3 regions of the Sporosarcina sp. OR05 genome follow, and region 3 is predicted to be linked to each of the others. Evidence: predicted binding sites of a transcription regulator. Region 3 holds the regulator's gene; each other region holds the start of a gene.

Region 1 (5,469 bases), on a different contig from region 3:
GTCAAAAGAAACCCGTTGACCTTGTATAAGATATCTAAATCCATTATTGAAAGCTTCATTATCAGGAGAAATCGCGCTGAAGTGAACAAAAACGTGATTCCCATCTTCCCCGTCAAGCATAATGCGACCATAGCCTTTATCTTCTTTATACCACTTAACAATTCCCTCTCGTTTCATATCAATTCGTCCTTCCTTTGCTGTTCAACGAGTTGACCCATAGCTGTTTGATATTCTGACTGAGTGTGCGCCAGTTACATCGGAGCACCTCAATTGATCTGTAGTACGTTCGTTCTGTTGGATTGATTATCTCACATTTTGGGGTGGGTTGCTATGTAAGGAAGATGTAGAGGATGATTTCTAATAGTAGTATTAATTAGCTTCTAGCAAAACATTATGAATGATATAATCGTAGATAGCTAAATTTATAGTGAATGGTGCATAATGAACAGGGATAGACCCCTGACTTCAATAAAACCCATACATAATTTTTTCGGAAAATTTTAATATTAGGGAAGTGAATTGTGGGATCGTTTACTATAGAGTTTCATTTATGATGAAAGGAGGACATTGGATGCATGGAATTGAACGAGGCAATACTATTGATGATGACCCACTTACTACCAATTTTATTTTTGACCTATATGGCAACGGATATTCTTCTTCGCAATAAAAGAAAAACAGAACACATTTTACTAAGCCTTATTGCCGTTTGCTTTATATTATTATTCGTAGAAGAGTATGTGAGAAATCAGGTTCCGATAGAGTATAGCCCTATTCTATCTGCTCTTTGGCTAAGTAGTGTAGGTACAATTATTCCTGGTTTATGTTTTCACTTTCTTATCAAATTTACAGGTCTTTATACGAAGTGGCCTCGTTTTCTGTATCCGTACATCTTTTATGTACCTCTGATTTTTGTTATTTTAAATATTTTCACTGGTGCTAACTTGACTTATACACAAGACTTTTTTGAAGTGGGAATATGGAAATATCCAATTTACAATATGAACTATTACATTGTCATGACCATTGGTACGATCATAGATTTTCTCTACTTAATCCCTTTAGTAATTGCAAAATATAGGACGAAACTTGAAGAACAACGGGCAATCTACCAACAACTGATCGTCGGGGTTTGGGTAGCAATTATATTAAATATTGTATTGGGCTTTATAAATTACGAAAACATGCTGCCGCCCTATTCCTATATATACGCCGGTATCGTTTGGTGCTATTTTCTACGCCGGATAATGAAACAACATGATTTTCTTAATTTGTACGATAAACGATATGAAAAATTGTTTCATTTAAATCCAAATGCTATTTTGCTTCTAGACTTTAAAAGAATTATTCATGATGCAAATCCTGCAGCAACACAATTGCTTGCTAACTTGAATCTTCGACAAGAGCAACTATTTGCTTTACTAGACGATCAGTTAAAAGAACAGCTTTTAAGCGAAAAAGAAATTAAAGATTATGCGCTGAGTATTTCAAATAATGATGTCGAAGTTTTATTGCTCGTCAATGCAGATTATATACTGGTGGACAATCAGATGCATATTCTATTAATCTTCCAGGATGTGACGTTGCAAAAACAATATCAAAGGGAGATCGAATTTCTTGCTTACCATGATGCCTTAACGCGCTTACCAAATCGGCGGTTGTTTACTAAACAACTAGAAGCAGCAATGGAAACATGTCGAAATGAACAGCAATCACTTACATTACTTTTGATAGATATCGATAATTTCAAAAGGTTAAATGATACGTATGGTCATCAAGTAGGGGATGAACTGCTTCAAGTTACCGCACAAATATTGCAAGATGCGGTAAAGGATACAGGAGATGTTGCACGTTTAGGCGGGATGAATTTGTTCTTTTCCTACGAGAGGTACATTCCAAACAGCTAACAAGTCAGTTTATCGAACAATTACAATCAACATTTTCACAATATATAACGACAACCCATCCTGATGTACCTGTTGCGCTTAGCATTGGCATCAGTCAATTTCCTGAAGATGGTGAGGATGAACAAACACTTATGCATCATGCGGACCAAGTGATGTATGTCGCAAAACGAAGTAATAAATTGGAGGTTGCCAGGTAAAGGGGAACACAAGAATAGCTTACCGAATGGGGAAACACATTCAGTAAGCTATTTTTGTTTGAATGCCTGCAACCCAAACCTTTTAAATTGATTTTTTTACCATCATACAGTGAAATTTCTTCTTTATAATAGAAATTAAGATTCGGAAAAATTATCAGAAAGCTAATTTACTGTTAAGGAGGTGAAGTTCATTGGTGAAAATCACGAAAAAATGGCGTGTAGGATCAATGGTTGTTGCTGTTCTTTTATTTGCGTTACTACTTACAGGCTTTCGATTACAGTGGATTAATACGTTTAACGAAACAGGAGATCAGCCAATTATTGAGAATGGGGTGCTTGATTTACGTGAGTGGGATTTTTCGGATGGAAAAGTCCTATCACTGAATGGCGAGTGGGGGTTCTCCCCTTATGAACACATTACAACAATACCGAGGGCAAGCGATAATGTGACAGAACGTTATATACAAACACCGGGAGATTGGTCAGAAGTATTGAATCCAGGAGACCATAGTCCGTATGGGTATGGCTCTTATCATCTACGCATTTTAGTTAATCCTGATCAAAACCAAACATATGGAATGCAGGTTCCAAGCATTCGTAGTTCCTCCGCCTTGTATATTAATGGATTATTTTCGGGGAAATCGGGAGAGGTTGCAGACAATGAAGAAGATGCCCATGCACTAAATGTTCCATATGTATCGTCTTCTATTCGGGCGGATGAAGAGGGTGTTATAGAGATTGTTTTACAGGCAACAAACTTCGTGGACCCCCGTTCAAGTGGACTCGTTCGTTCAATTAAATTCGGTTACGAAGAGAACATCTTATCAGATGTAAAACTATCGACGCTGTTACAAGTGATTACCGCAGTTGTTTTTATCATTCATGCTTTATTTGCTTGTATATTATTTGTAATTGGTATTAGAGATCGTCGTCTTCTTTACTTTGCTTTAATGTTACTTGTAAGTTCTGTTTCGAATTTGATGGGTGGCGACGAAAAAGTATTATTTCACTATATCGAGATGGATTACACAGGTTCTTTTAAAATGTCTTTTTCACTGTTAATACTATTTGGTTTAGCGATGATCCATTGTGTGAAGCCGCAAATTCAATCTTTAGTGTGATGATGCCGATAATATCTGGATATGATTTAACAAAGCGCATTCGTGAACGTTTTTCACTAACGGAGCTTCCAATTTTGTTATTAACGGCGAGGAGTCAACCAAAAGACATTGAAAATGGTTTTTTGGCAGGTGCCAATGATTATGTCAAGAAACCCGTAGATGCATTGGAATTCAAATCAAGAGTTCAAGCGTTGGCGGGTGTAAAAAAAGCAATGCAGGAAAAACTCCAAATCGAAGCAGCTTGGCTCCAGGCACAAATTCAACCCCATTTCTTATTTAATGCTTTGAATACAATTATGGCATTAAGTGAGATTGATCTTGATCGAATGCAAAAGGTGTTAGAAGCATTTAGCCAGTTACTACGCGGGAAGTTCAAGTTTACTGATTTGAATGAACTTGCTCCACTTGAAGATGAACTGGAACTAGTCAGAGCCTATTTACTCATTGAAAAGGAAAGATTTGCAGATCGCTTACACATTAAATGGGAGGTAGACGATGATTTACAAGTCATTATTCCTTCACTAACGATACAACCACTCGTGGAAAATGCGATTCATCACGGCATTATGAATCGTCCAGAAGGTGGGCAGTTAACGATATGTATTTCACAATTGGAAAATCATATAGAAATACGCGTGGAAGATGATGGAGTAGGTATGGAGAAATCGAAAGTAGAGGGGTTATTGAAGAAAACTGCTAGTCATAAATCAGGCATTGGTTTATTGAATACGGACCTTCGGTTAAAACATCAATTTGGTCAAGGGCTAAAAATTGAAAGCGTTAAAGATAAGGGGACAAAGGTATCCTTTATGGTTCCGAATGACATAGGGAAATAAATAATATTCAAATTTGAAAACACCTCTCGCTAAAAAGTGGGTAATACCCAGCATCTAGGCAGCGAAGAGGTGTTTTCTATCATCCTCCCACTAAATTGTATTGTCCGTGCTGGACTAGTTTGAAGTAGGTTTAGCAAGTCTATAGCATGAAAGCAACCGTTGACGAGTATTATCAAAGACTAAAACAAACAAATGTTCTATAATAATGGTAACTTGATAGGGAGGTACGTTGCGTGAGACCGATACTTAGCAAAGAGTTATACCCGCAAGATTTTCGCAATTATTATTGGTTAAAAGAAGAGCTGCAAACATTTTGTAGAGAGAATGGAATGCGTGTTTCTGGATCGAAAATGGAGCTTACGGAGAGAATTTCAGCCTTTTTGCAAACAGGAGAAATTCAAAGACCCATCCAGAAAGAAAAATCTCCTTCTAAGAAAGCGATGAATACCAATCTCAGTTTGGACACGATCATTTCGGATAACCACCGCTGTAGTCAAGCCGTACGAGCGTTTTTTCAATCAGTCATTCCGAACTTTCATTTCTCAACGTTTATTCAAAACTATTTTAGAGAAAACGCAGGGAAGACCTATTCGGACGTTGTCAACGCATGGCATGAAGAAGAAGAGCGAAAAAAAGACCCGGCGTATAAAAGGCAAATTGGTTCACAGTTTGAATACAACCAGTTCACTAGAGACTATTTTGCAGATCCCACTAACAAACATAAGAGTCGAGCAGATGCAATAGAAGCTTGGCATACAATTAAAAGGCTACCGGGGAGTAATAAGTATATTCCAGGGAATGAACAAGAAATATAGGAATAACATAAAGATAGATGGTTATTTTTGCGTTTAATAAAATAATGATTTTTATTGCTAAAACAGTTTAATTGTTAAAAATATAAACATTCACTTTCTGTAATTGTAGAGTGGCTTCACCATCACACCGAATAACTTTCAAAAATTTTATTAAAGTAGAGTCTACGTCTAACGTTTTGAACCATCAATTTAGTCTTAGAGGAAATTAAAAAAGGTACCACCCTACATATATAAGAGGTAGGTGGTACCTTTTTTACGCATTTAATTCCCCGCAGAGCGATCGTCTAAATACCGGTACAATGTGGATTTACTGATGCCTGTAGCTTCTTTGATCTCATAGAGTGAGTATTTTTTGCTGTCGTACATTGCAAACGCACGTTGTAGATTCTCATCGGATTTCCGAGGGCGGCCGATCAATTTGCCTTGTTCTTTTGCTTCTTGTAAGGCGAAGGTGGAAGAATGGCTTAAAAAGGTCGATTGGATGTTCATGAAAAATGTAGCACTCTGAAGGAAAGTGTGTTGCTGGATGGTGCGATTGGTCAGTTGCTCATCTAAGAAATGGATGGTGATTTGATCGCGTTCGGCGAGCCGTA
Region 2 (6,001 bases), on a different contig from region 3:
AACATCAAGTGAGTAATGCGTTAGCGGCACTGGCAGCAATGCATGAATTAGGGGTAGATCTCGAACTGGCAATTAGACGTTTACGCACCTATAAAGAAATGGAGCGGCACTTGGAAGTGTCTACAGGAATCAAAGGGAGTACAATCGTGGACGATACATGGACAAATAATCCAACGTCTGTGAAGGCGGCGCTCAATGTCATCGATTCAATTGGGAAAGATAAAAAAATTGTACTCATTTTAGGTGATATTAACCGTCTTGGTAACTTCGAAAAGAAATACCATCAGGAAATCGGCAGTCTCATCGCCTCGCGAGAGATTCACACACTCGTTACAATCGGGAAAAAGGCAGAAGAAATTGCTCGTCAGGCGAAAAAGGACGGGAGCAACGCAATGATAAAAATGTATGAAAGTGCAAAAGAGATTGGCCACCAACTAGATCATGTAATTGATGCTGATTCTGTTGTATTGCTAAAAGGCCCGATGTCAAGTCGAGCGATGATCGATTTTGCGAAAAGTTTAAAACGATGAGGTGAAAAAAAGAAGCACCTAACGAAATCCGTTAAGTAGCTTCTTTTACTTATTTTGATAGTACACGACGTGCTTGGACATAATTTAACTTCGCCCAAGTGGAAGATAAACTTTGCTTCACGACTGTGCCTGAAGTTGAAAGACTGATAAACTGGTTACCACCCATGTAAATGCCTGTCTGTGTGATCCGTGTACGTTTGTTGTCTGTGGAGAAGAACAAGACGTCCCCTTTTTGTAAATTGGATTTTGCGACGGCTGTACCTACTTTTGCTTGTTGGCTGGCCATTTTATACGTTAAGTCAATTCCTTGTTTTTTATAGACATAGTACGTAAATCCAGCGCCAGTGAAAGTAAGGGACTTTTCATCATAGACATAGCCAAATTTCGCTTTTCCAGTCAAACTCGTCGCAAAATTGACGACTTTATCTGCCGATGTTGCGCTCGTACTTGGAGGTGTTGGTTTAGTTGGTGTTGTGTCCATCTGATTGGTAACGACTCTTTTTGCTGTAATGTAGTGGTCGTTGTAGTAGTCCACAAGCAATACACGTGAGATGACACCACCTGAATTCGGAATGACGACTCGATGTTCGCCTGCGTAAATACCGACTAAACTAGGGTTTGTTGACCCTTTTACACTGTTAAAGAATACAAGATCACCTTTTTGTAAATTCGAGCGGGAAACTGTAGTTCCTTTTGCTTGTAATGTTTTAAGGTTCGTTGCATTCAAGTTCACACCGTTTTTCTTGTATACGTAGTTTACAAATCCTGTGCTCGTGAATTTCTTTGCACTTTCATTATTGACCGATCCGATTGTAGCTGTATCTTTCAAATCATAGGCAAGGCTCACAACTTTGTCACCAGTCGTTGCTGGATTTGCAGGTAGAAGACTAGGAATCACTCTTCTTGCACCCATATATGTTTCGGTATAATAGGGTTTGCTATCCATATCAGAAATAACGATGTTCTGTTTGGAATCAGCCATATGAATGACTTTGTTATCTCCGATGTACATGGCAACGTGGTCGGGATCTGTACCTGTTGTTTTGCTTTTAAAGAAAAGAAGATCTCCTTTTTGCCATTGTCCTTTTGCGACAGGTGTTCCTTGTTGCATCATGTAATTTTCATTATAAGTTGCTAAATCGACACCATTTTCCTCAAATACATACATCAAGAATGTTGCACAAGAGAATTTGTAAGGGTATGTAGGCTTATATACCGCTGTACTGTAAGTCGCTTTGCCGATCAGGCTTTTAGCTGTATTTATGAGCTGGTCTGCTTTTGCATTGACCGTTTGTTGACTAGCTTGCGTAGTGAGCGTAGCAGCTGATACTGTAGTTGTTTGGTCTAACGCTGGAACTGCGAATGAACTAACACTCAAACAAGTAACAAGTGCTGCAGAAAGTAGTTGTCTTTTCATCTGATACTGACCTCCAAGAAAAAGATTTGTTCGCTTCGAAAACGATCGTAGCATGATTTACAATCCATTTTTGGAGGGAATATTCGCCATTCTTCGGTAGGGTTTTCGAAAACAACTGGTAGTTATACGTTCATCCAGCTTTTTTACAATTACATTACAACGAAAAATAGGTAAATTACGGAACAAAAAAACGTGTAGCTCATCGCTATCACGCTTTTTTGTATGTATACGTAAGTTCGTTCAATGCAGAATCGACAAGTACATGCAAATCATGTTCATCAAAAAACCAATGGTCGCGCTTTTCAACATAAAATAGAATGCCTTCTTTTTCAATTTGCACATATACGTCATCTGGTTGTTCTTTTGTAACACCTAATGAGAAACCTTCATGTAACGGACTTGAGCCACCGTAACGTGCAAAAAACTTGATGGCATCCCCATGTTCTGCATCCATATCCTGTTTAAACCAGCGTAGTGCCTCGTCAGAAATTACGATTTGCATCATGCATCCACCTTTCAAGTGTCGTGCTTATTCTTACAACCATTTTACTTTCGGTTCAGTTCCGGCTTTAATGCGGCCGATATTTGCACGGTGTCGGTAAAAGATGAAAATGCCCATCAATCCAACGACAATCATTAAATAGAAATCTCCTGTCCACACATAGTAGGCAATACAGTACACGAAACCGACGACCGCAACGATCATTGATGAGAGAGAAACCATTTTCGTCATTTTGAGTGCCAACAGAAACGTCAGAAGTACAATGATGAAAATTGGCCAGTTATAACCGAGTAAGACACCCCCTGATGTTGCAACCGCTTTTCCACCTTTGAATTTCGCGAAGATCGGAAAGATATGTCCGATGACCGCAAAAAAGCCGATGAAAAGGGGATGGATGCCTGTCGAGCTGAAAAACGGGATAAATGTGATAAGAACTGCAGCAGTTCCTTTTAAAATATCAATGATCGTAACGATAAGACCAGCTGTTTTCCCTAATACGCGAAATGTATTCGTGGCGCCTAAATTTCCGCTTCCATGTTCGCGTACATCCGTATTGTAAAAGACTTTGCCAATCCATAATGCAGATGGAATGGATCCGAGCAAATATGCGCTCAAAATTAGTAAAAAAATGTCCATAATGCTCCCCTTTATAGCGTAATTCAATACAATAAGTGTAGCAGAAGTTAGGGAAACCGACAATGCACGTAATTTGGTCACCTACACGGTAAAAAATCACGTGAACTTTTTAACGTTGTGCTAACATTTTCCTCATGTAATTGCAATAAAGCGGTTTCTTCTATACAATTAATTGAGCGAGCTTCTTGAAACGTTGATTTGACAACATTTAGAGGAAGCGTTACGATAACAGATATTTAACAAAGAGAACATTCGTTTGATGGGGGTTGCGATTTGACGAAGAAAGAAGAAGTTTATACGTATGATGATGATTCCATTCAGGTACTCGAAGGACTCGAAGCAGTTAGAAAGAGACCTGGTATGTATATCGGTTCGACGGATTCGAGGGGACTGCACCACCTCGTGTATGAAATCGTCGACAATGCGGTTGACGAAGCACTTGCCGGCTACGGATCAGAAGTACATGTGACATTACACGAGGACGGCAGCATCGGCGTACGTGACTACGGGCGTGGGATGCCGACCGGAATGCATAAAACCGGAAAACCGACGACGGAAGTTATTTTGACAGTTTTGCATGCTGGCGGGAAATTTGGCCAAGGTGGCTATAAAACGAGTGGCGGTTTACATGGTGTAGGTGCATCAGTAGTAAATGCGCTTTCCGAATGGCTAGAAGTGACGATCTGCCGTGACGGAAAAAAGTTCCGCCAACGATTTGAACGTGGCGGTAAGCCTGTAACGACGTTAGAAGAAATCGGAACGACGAAAGAAACGGGTACGTTGATTCATTTCAAACCGGATCCAACCATGTTTTCTACAGTGAAATACCAATACGAAATTTTAGCAGAACGGTTAAGAGAATCAGCTTTTCTTCTAAAAGGCTTAAAGATCGTCTTAACAGAAGAAGGTTCCGATAAACACGACGTATTTCATTATGAAACGGGCATTCAAGCGTTCATCGCATATTTGAACGAAGAAAAAGATGTCTTGCATGAAGTCGCTTATCTTGAAGGTGAGGCTGACGGAATTGAAGTTGAATATGCATTTCAATTCAGTGATGGCTACTCAGAAACCATTTTATCGTTCGTCAATAACGTAAGGACGAAAGATGGCGGTACGCACGAAACAGGAGCGAAAAGTGCGATGACGCGCGTGTTTAATGAATATGCGCGCAAGACAGGCATCTTAAAGGAAAAGGATAAGAATTTGGACGGTTCGGATATTCGTGAAGGGATATCTGCGATTGTGTCTGTCCGTATTCCTGAAGAAATTCTACAGTTTGAAGGACAGACGAAAGGGAAGCTTGGTACGAGTGAAGCCCGTACGGCGACAGACGCCATCATTTCTCAGCACCTTCTTTATTTCTTGGAAGAAAATGCGGAATTGAGCGCGAGTCTGATCCGAAAAGCGATTCGTGCACAACAAGCTCGTGAGGCAGCACGTAAAGCCCGTGAAGATGCTCGTTCAGGGAAAAAACGTAAACGGTCAGATACACTTCTCACAGGTAAGCTGACGCCTGCACAGTCAAGAAACGCTTCGAAAAACGAATTGTATCTTGTCGAGGGTGATTCAGCAGGCGGTTCTGCGAAACAAGGTAGAGACCGGACATTCCAAGCTATTTTGCCGTTACGTGGTAAAGTCATTAATACCGAAAAGGCGAAGCTTGAAGACATCATGAAGAACGAGGAAATCAATACGATTATTCACGCGATTGGTGGCGGCGTAGGAGCCGATTTTCAATTGGATGATATTGCGTATGACAAAGTAATCATCATGACGGATGCCGATACAGATGGTGCCCATATCCAAGTCCTTTTGCTAACGTTTTTCTATCGTTATATGAAACCATTAATCGAAGCAGGAAAAGTATACATTGCACTGCCACCTCTTTATAAAGTCTTCAAAGGGACAGGCAAGAAAGAACAAATCGCTTATGCGTGGACAGAAGCTGACCTTGACGAAGCAATCAAGAAAATTGGTAGAGGGTATATGCTCCAACGCTATAAAGGTCTTGGTGAAATGAATGCCGATCAGCTATGGGAAACGACGATGAATCCTGATACACGTACGCTGATTCGTGTAACGATTGAAGACGGCGCACAATCGGAAAGACGTGTGACGACGTTAATGGGAGATAAAGTCGAGCCACGTAGAAAATGGATTGAAAGTAACGTGGACTTCGGTACAGAAGAAAAGAATATACTTGAGAATGAATTTTTGCATGTTGAGGGGGACTTTGAATGACTTCAACTGAACGGTACCAAGATCTGCCGCTAGAAGAAGTAATCGGGGATCGTTTTGGTCGATATAGTAAATACATCATTCAAGATCGAGCACTACCAGATGCACGAGATGGCTTGAAACCCGTACAAAGAAGGATTTTATATGCAATGTTCCATGAAGGAAATACGCACGATAAAGCCTTTCGTAAATCTGCAAAAACCGTGGGGAATGTAATCGGTAACTACCATCCGCACGGTGATACGTCTGTTTACGATGCGATGGTACGGATGAGTCAGGAATGGAAACTTCGCCATCTGATGATTGATATGCATGGGAACAATGGTTCGGTAGACGGCGATTCGGCAGCTGCAATGCGGTATACAGAAGCAAGACTATCCGCAATTGCTTCTGAAATGCTCCGTGATATTAACAAAGATACGGTTGAATTCGTGCCGAACTTTGACGATACAGAACCGGAGCCGACTGTTTTACCGTCTCGTTTTCCTAATTTGCTCGTCAACGGCTCTACGGGGATTTCTGCAGGGTATGCGACAGACATTCCACCGCATGCTTTGCATGAAGTGATCGACGCTGTATTGATGCGCATGGATGATCCTACGGTATCTGTAGATGAATTAATGACAGTATTGAAAGGTCCTGATTTCCCGACAGGTGCGATTATCCAAGGAACGG
Region 3 (6,001 bases):
TCATTTCCATCTGCTGGACGAATAACTGTCAACCCTGGCATAGATCGTAACGAAGAAAGGTGCTCAACCGGTTCATGTGTTGGCCCATCTTCTCCTACTGCAACACTATCATGTGTAAATACATACGTTACAGGCAAGCCCATCAATGCAGACAGTCTAATTGCTGGTCTCACGTAATCACTAAATACAAAGAACGTACCGCCGAATACATGTAAACCACCGTGTAACGCCATACCGTTTAGTGCAGTTCCCATTGCAAATTCGCGTACACCGAACCAAATATTACGCCCGCTGTAATCGTTTGCCAAGAAGTCGCCTGCGCCTTTAATCGTTGTCTTGTTAGAGCCAGCCAAGTCCGCACTTCCACCAAAGAATGAAGGAACGACTTTTGCAATTGCATTAATTGCATCTCCTGAAGCAGAACGTGTCGCATGGGATGTTCCTTCTTCATACACAGGCATTGCTTCTAAAAGCGAAGCAGGCATGTCACCGGAAATCGCTGTTTTTAATTGTTCTGCAAGATCCGCATGTTCGCTTTCATATTTCGCAAACAGCTCGTTCCATTGTTGTTCTTTTTTAACACCTAATTCATCTGTCGCTTGTTTAAATGTTTCATATACGCCTTCAGGAACTGAAAAATCTTCCTCATACGTCCACTTGTAATATTCTTTTGTAAGCTTCATTTCATCTTCACCAAGTGGCGCACCATGAACATCCGCTTTGCCTGACTTGTTCGGCGAACCATAGCCAATAACCGTTTTCACTTCAATTAACGTTGGGCCACCTGTATTTCCTTTGGCCGCTTCTATTGCTTTTGAGACGCTGTCGATAGCATTGCCATCTTCTACACGAATATAATTCCAGTCGTAAGATTCAAAGCGCTTTTTAATATTTTCAGTGAAGGACATTTCTAAGTCGCCGTCAAGCGAAATATCATTACTGTCATATAAGACAATTAGTTTATTCAGTTGGAGGTGACCAGCTAACGAAATTGCTTCAGCAGCTACACCTTCCATTAAATCACCATCGCCACATAGTGCATATGTGTAATGGTCAACAACGTTGAAGCCAGGTCGATTGTAGACAGCTGACAGATGCTTTTCTGCCATTGCCATTCCTACAGCCATTCCAATACCTTGCCCAAGTGGACCGGTCGTCGCTTCTACACCTACTGTATGGCCATATTCAGGGTGGCCAGGCGTTTTGGAATCCCATTGTCTGAAGTTCTTCAACTCCTCCATTGGCAATCCATATCCGCTTAAATGCAATAAGCTATAAAGCAACATGGAACCATGACCTGCAGATAAGACAAAGCGATCACGGTTGAACCAATCCGGATTTGAAGGGTTATGGTGCATATGTTTTGTCCATAGCGTGTAAGCCATCGGAGCAGCACCCATCGGTAATCCAGGGTGGCCAGAATTCGCTTTCTCGATTGCATCAATGGAGAGTGTTCGAATCGTGTTAATAGCAAGTTGATCGATAGTTTCGGTCATTCAAAAACATCCTTTCCCGTACTGTATCTTTTGTTAGAAGCCTGTTTCTATTTCCTACTATAGTGTAGTCAATTTAGAAGTGAATTACAATCCGTCATCGTCATCTGCTCACTGCAGATATTTAGGATTACGGGCTTCTTTCACTTTTTCAGGTGTAACATCATTACCTTCTGGATCAATAACTTTCACATTTTCGATTGTTTCTCGCATTGAAGTACGAAACGTTTCCAAGTATTCTTTCCGAAGTTGTGTTTGTTCTTTCGCTTCTTCCAATGTCAATCCAACTGTTTTTGACTTTTTGGACAACTCGTTAATTCGTTGAATCTTATCTGGTGATAACATTGAATTCCTCCTATCCTTTATCTTATGTGTACCTACAGCTAATTGCAGGTTAACAATGACCATGTTCTTTATTTTTCTCCACCGTTTCTTATTTTAGCACTACTATGCACACTTTTAGAAGCAGAACACTCTTCATTGTTTAGTAATCAAAATAAGCAGGAAGTGCATTTTATCAGCCTTCCTGCTCAACTTCATATTCTTTATATCGTCTATGTACAGTCGCTTTGCTCACGTTGTGGCCAAGTCCTCGTAATACACCAGCAATCTCTTCAAAAGTGAGTCCTTTCTTGCGTAAGGACACAATTTCTGTCAAAGGAACGTCAATTCGCTCTCGCCCTTCTACATTCCCTTTGTTTTTTAAATTATCTTCTGGCCGATAACCATCACGCACAGCACGTTTCATGCCTCTACGTATTTTAGCGTTATGAAGCTTTCGTTGGTATTCTTCAACAATCGCTAAAATCTCAAGTAGCATGTGATCCATCTCGTTTAATTTCATTGGACCACTATCATGGTTTGTAATGACAGTCGTATTCATTTTCATAAGAAGATGTAAAATTGCAACTCTTGCATTTCCCCTACCAAGCCTTGTTTCATCTTGTACTAAAAGCGTATCGATAGCCTCATTTCGGATACAGTCTAGTAAATCCAATAATCCTTCACGATCCATATCAAAACCACTATGCTTTTCTTTAAAAACATGGACTACTTGTAGGTTCATCTTCTTAGCAAGTTGTTGAAGTTCCTCTTCTTGTCTAGCCAATGAAGCTTCTTGTGAATCTTTTTCAGTACTTACTCTGCAATAAAGGACACAAGTCTTCAATTGAGATGTCAACATTATTCACCTGCCAACTCCGTTAGATTGTCGTCCGTAGACTGTATCGTTCCTGGTAATTTTAGCGTATCTCCGCTTTTTATCAAAGTAGAATGCATATTATTTAAATTCATCACTTCTTTAATCCACTTGTCTGGCTTTTCGTTCGGTCTATGTTTTTGTGCCAATCCCCATAGCGTGTCCCCTTGCACAACTTCTACTTCAACAATTGTACTCTCTTGTGTTTCTTTTAAAACAAAGAATAAAGTGAATGTCGAACTTAGTAAGATAATTGAAAGTATGTAGCCGTATTTTTTAACTAGCGTCACATTTAACCCCTCCAAGAATGTTTGTTCGGAATACTTGTTCCCATTATAGGACAGGTTTTTTCGCATGTCAACAAATCTTTCGAACCTTTGTTTGCTAAACATCCGAACACCTGTTATACTTATGATAAGAAATAACATTGGTTACGAATTTCTGTTCGTACAAGAGTACATTCTTTTTTACGTAAAAATGGAGGGGTGGAAAGATGAAAAAAATGTCGAAAAGGCAACAGGATATTTTGGATTTCATTAAAGATGAAGTGAAATCGAAAGGATATCCTCCTTCCGTGCGGGAGATCGGAGAGGCTGTCGGATTAGCTTCTAGTTCAACTGTCCATGGACATTTAGCAAGATTGGAAAGCAAAGGCTATATTCGTAGAGACCCTACAAAACCGCGAGCAATTGAAATATTGGATCCTGAGGGACTTGATTCGATGAAAGGCGGAGTCCTACATGTTCCACTTGTCGGAAAAGTTACTGCCGGTCTTCCCATCACTGCGATTGAAAATATTGAAGAATATTTCCCTTTACCTGATACATATGGTGCCTCTGATGATAATTTGTTCATGCTTGAAATTGTTGGAGACAGTATGATTGAAGCTGGGATCTTAAATGGAGACTACGTTGTTGTAAAACAGCAACATACTGCAACGAATGGTGAAATTGTCGTCGCTATGACAGAAGAAGATGAAGCGACAGTCAAACGGTTTTTTAAAGAAAAGGATTACTTCCGCTTACAGCCTGAAAATGAATCGATGGAACCAATCATCGTCAATCACGTTTCCATACTCGGAAAAGTTGTGGGCGTCTATCGTCAAATTCATTAATAAAAAGAGGATGTCCGAGTCGCTACCGACAGTGGACATCCTCTTTTCTATTATTTTGGTTGAATCATCTGATCGAGTAGTAATTTTTGCATGGAAGACATAACTGCCGCTTTTACATGTTCATATGTTAAACCACCTTGAATATAAGCTGTATAAGGCGGTCGAATCGGGCCATCAGCCGTCAGTTCGATGCTGGATCCTTGTATAAACGTCCCAGCAGCCATAATGACATCATCTCTATAGCCAGGCATGTATGAAGGTTCTGGCGAATAATGCGCATTGATCGGCGAGTTTTCTTGAATCGTTTTACAAAAAGCGATCATTTGTTCAGCGGTTGCGAAATTGACAGATTGAATGAGGTCTGTTCGCGGATTGGAGACATGTGGTGTCGTATCAAATCCATAACTTTCTAGAAAAGCTGCTGTAAATAACGCACCTTTCACCGACTGACTCACGACATGAGGTGCTAAGAAGAAACCTTGATACATTTCTAATAAAGTATCAAGTGACGCACCCGCTTCCGCACCAATTCCAGGAGAAGTCATCCGGTACGCACATTTCTTCACTAAGTCTGCCCGACCTGCAATATAACCACCAGTTCTCGCAAGCCCTCCGCCAGGGTTTTTTATCAGTGAACCAGCCATCAAATCGGCTCCTACTTCAACCGGTTCCTGCTTCTCCACAAATTCCCCATAACAATTATCAACGAAAACGATTAAATCTTCGCGAATTCCTTTTACAAAAGCAATCATTTCCTTAATTTCAGCAATGCTGAACGATGGACGGTCTGCATAGCCTTTTGATCGTTGAATGCCAATCATTTTTGTAGATGCATGAATCGCTTTTTTCACTTCTTCAAAATTAACGGAACCATTTTCAGTCAATGGTACATGTTGATAAGTAATGCCGTAATCGGAAAGAGAACCTGTATCTTCATCTCCCCCTGACACGATAGAGTCTAATGTGTCATAAGGCTTGCCTGTGATATAGAGTAATTCATCACCTGGGCGAAGTACTCCAAATAGGCTTAATGAAATTGCATGTGTACCAGAAATAATTTGATTTCGAACAAGGCATGCCGCTGCGCCAAAGACATCTGCATACACCTGTTCCAGCACATCCCGTCCATCGTCATCATACCCGTATCCGGTCGAACCCGTTAAATGAAAGTCACTGACGCGATTTTTTCTAAATGCCGCTAACACTTTACGTTGGTTATGGAAAGCCACTTTCTCGGCAGCTTTAAAATAGATTTGGATGTTCTCTTCAGTCTTCTCCGCTCGGTCTTCGATTTCTTCAGTAAATTGCTCAATTAACATAATTGATTTCCTCTTTCCTACGTGTAGTCCCCTCATTATCTTATCAGTCTGAGGAAATAGTTCAAGAATGAATCGCCATTAGAAAATTACGTAGGAATCGTATATACTATGAGAGGTTTTAGTTTAGGGAGGGAATTCATTGGCTTGGGAAGTATTTAGCTTTATTGGTACGGTTGCTTTTGCGATTTCAGGAGCATTCGTTGCGTTAGAAGAAGATTACGATATTTTTGGTGTTTACATATTAGGGATGGTCACCGCTTTTGGTGGTGGTGCATTACGGAATGTCGTAATAGGTGTTCCCGTATCTGTGTTATGGGATCAGAATTTCCTTTTCGGCGTCGCAACGTTGTCCATTTTGTTAATTTTTTATTTCTCCAAATCTGTCATTAGCCATTGGAATCGATGGGGCACTTATTTCGATGCAATTGGTTTAGCAGCCTTTGCGATTCAAGGAGCGATGCTCGCTGTAAAGATGGACCTTTCTATTGCGGCTGTAATGGTTGCAGCAGTTTTGACGGGAGCAGGAGGCGGTGTCATCCGAGATGTTCTTGCGGGGCGTAAACCATTAATCTTTAAAGATGATATTTACGCAGTGTGGGCTGCAGCTGCTGGTTTCATTGTTGCAATCGGGTTTTACCAAAATGATCTTGCCTTGTATGCTTTACTTGTAGCAACCGCCACGTTACGTATCCTCTCTTTTTTATTCCACTGGAAGCTTCCACATGGAAAGGTTACGAATGAACAATAGCAAACATCTTGAAGATCCACATAAGTGTATAGTTCTTCAAACTCAGTGGCGATCAAATACCAGCTCAATACAATATATAGTTGCTTACTGATTCTATAAAAAGAACGAAGAGGCTGGGACATAACATAA

Evidence for each region. The regulator LexA, encoded in region 3, represses DNA repair genes until DNA is damaged. The targets are predictions, from matches to a motif close to CGAACATATGTTCG.
Region 1: the regulator LexA is predicted to act here: its motif matches at 4,247-4,260, upstream of NRI27_RS13960 (DUF6434 domain-containing protein).
Region 2: the regulator LexA is predicted to act here: its motif matches at 3,331-3,344, upstream of parE (DNA topoisomerase IV subunit B).

What each region holds. Positions count from the first base shown of each region.
Region 1 covers NZ_JANKJL010000011.1:22,592-28,060, forward strand. Annotated here, with positions in the region: gene NRI27_RS13940 (cold-shock protein) at 1-177, opposite strand, end outside; gene NRI27_RS13945 (diguanylate cyclase domain-containing protein) at 576-1,907, shown strand; gene NRI27_RS13950 (hypothetical protein) at 2,296-3,225, shown strand; gene NRI27_RS13955 (histidine kinase) at 3,228-4,061, shown strand; gene NRI27_RS13960 (DUF6434 domain-containing protein) at 4,295-4,876, shown strand; gene NRI27_RS13965 (recombinase family protein) at 5,138-5,469, opposite strand, start outside.
Region 2 covers NZ_JANKJL010000012.1:35,303-41,303, forward strand. Annotated here, with positions in the region: gene NRI27_RS14630 (Mur ligase family protein) at 1-530, shown strand, start outside; gene NRI27_RS14635 (C40 family peptidase) at 580-1,947, opposite strand; gene NRI27_RS14640 (HesB/YadR/YfhF family protein) at 2,156-2,449, opposite strand; gene plsY (glycerol-3-phosphate 1-O-acyltransferase PlsY) at 2,483-3,085, opposite strand; gene parE (DNA topoisomerase IV subunit B) at 3,359-5,329, shown strand; gene parC (DNA topoisomerase IV subunit A) at 5,326-6,001, shown strand, end outside.
Region 3 covers NZ_JANKJL010000002.1:412,596-418,596, reverse strand. Annotated here, with positions in the region: gene tkt (transketolase) at 1-1,496, opposite strand, end outside; gene NRI27_RS06285 (DUF896 domain-containing protein) at 1,605-1,838, opposite strand; gene NRI27_RS06280 (YneB family resolvase-like protein) at 2,011-2,676, opposite strand; gene yneA (cell division suppressor protein YneA) at 2,676-2,981, opposite strand; gene lexA (transcriptional repressor LexA) at 3,185-3,805, shown strand; gene NRI27_RS06265 (methionine gamma-lyase family protein) at 3,856-5,124, opposite strand; gene NRI27_RS06260 (trimeric intracellular cation channel family protein) at 5,264-5,872, shown strand.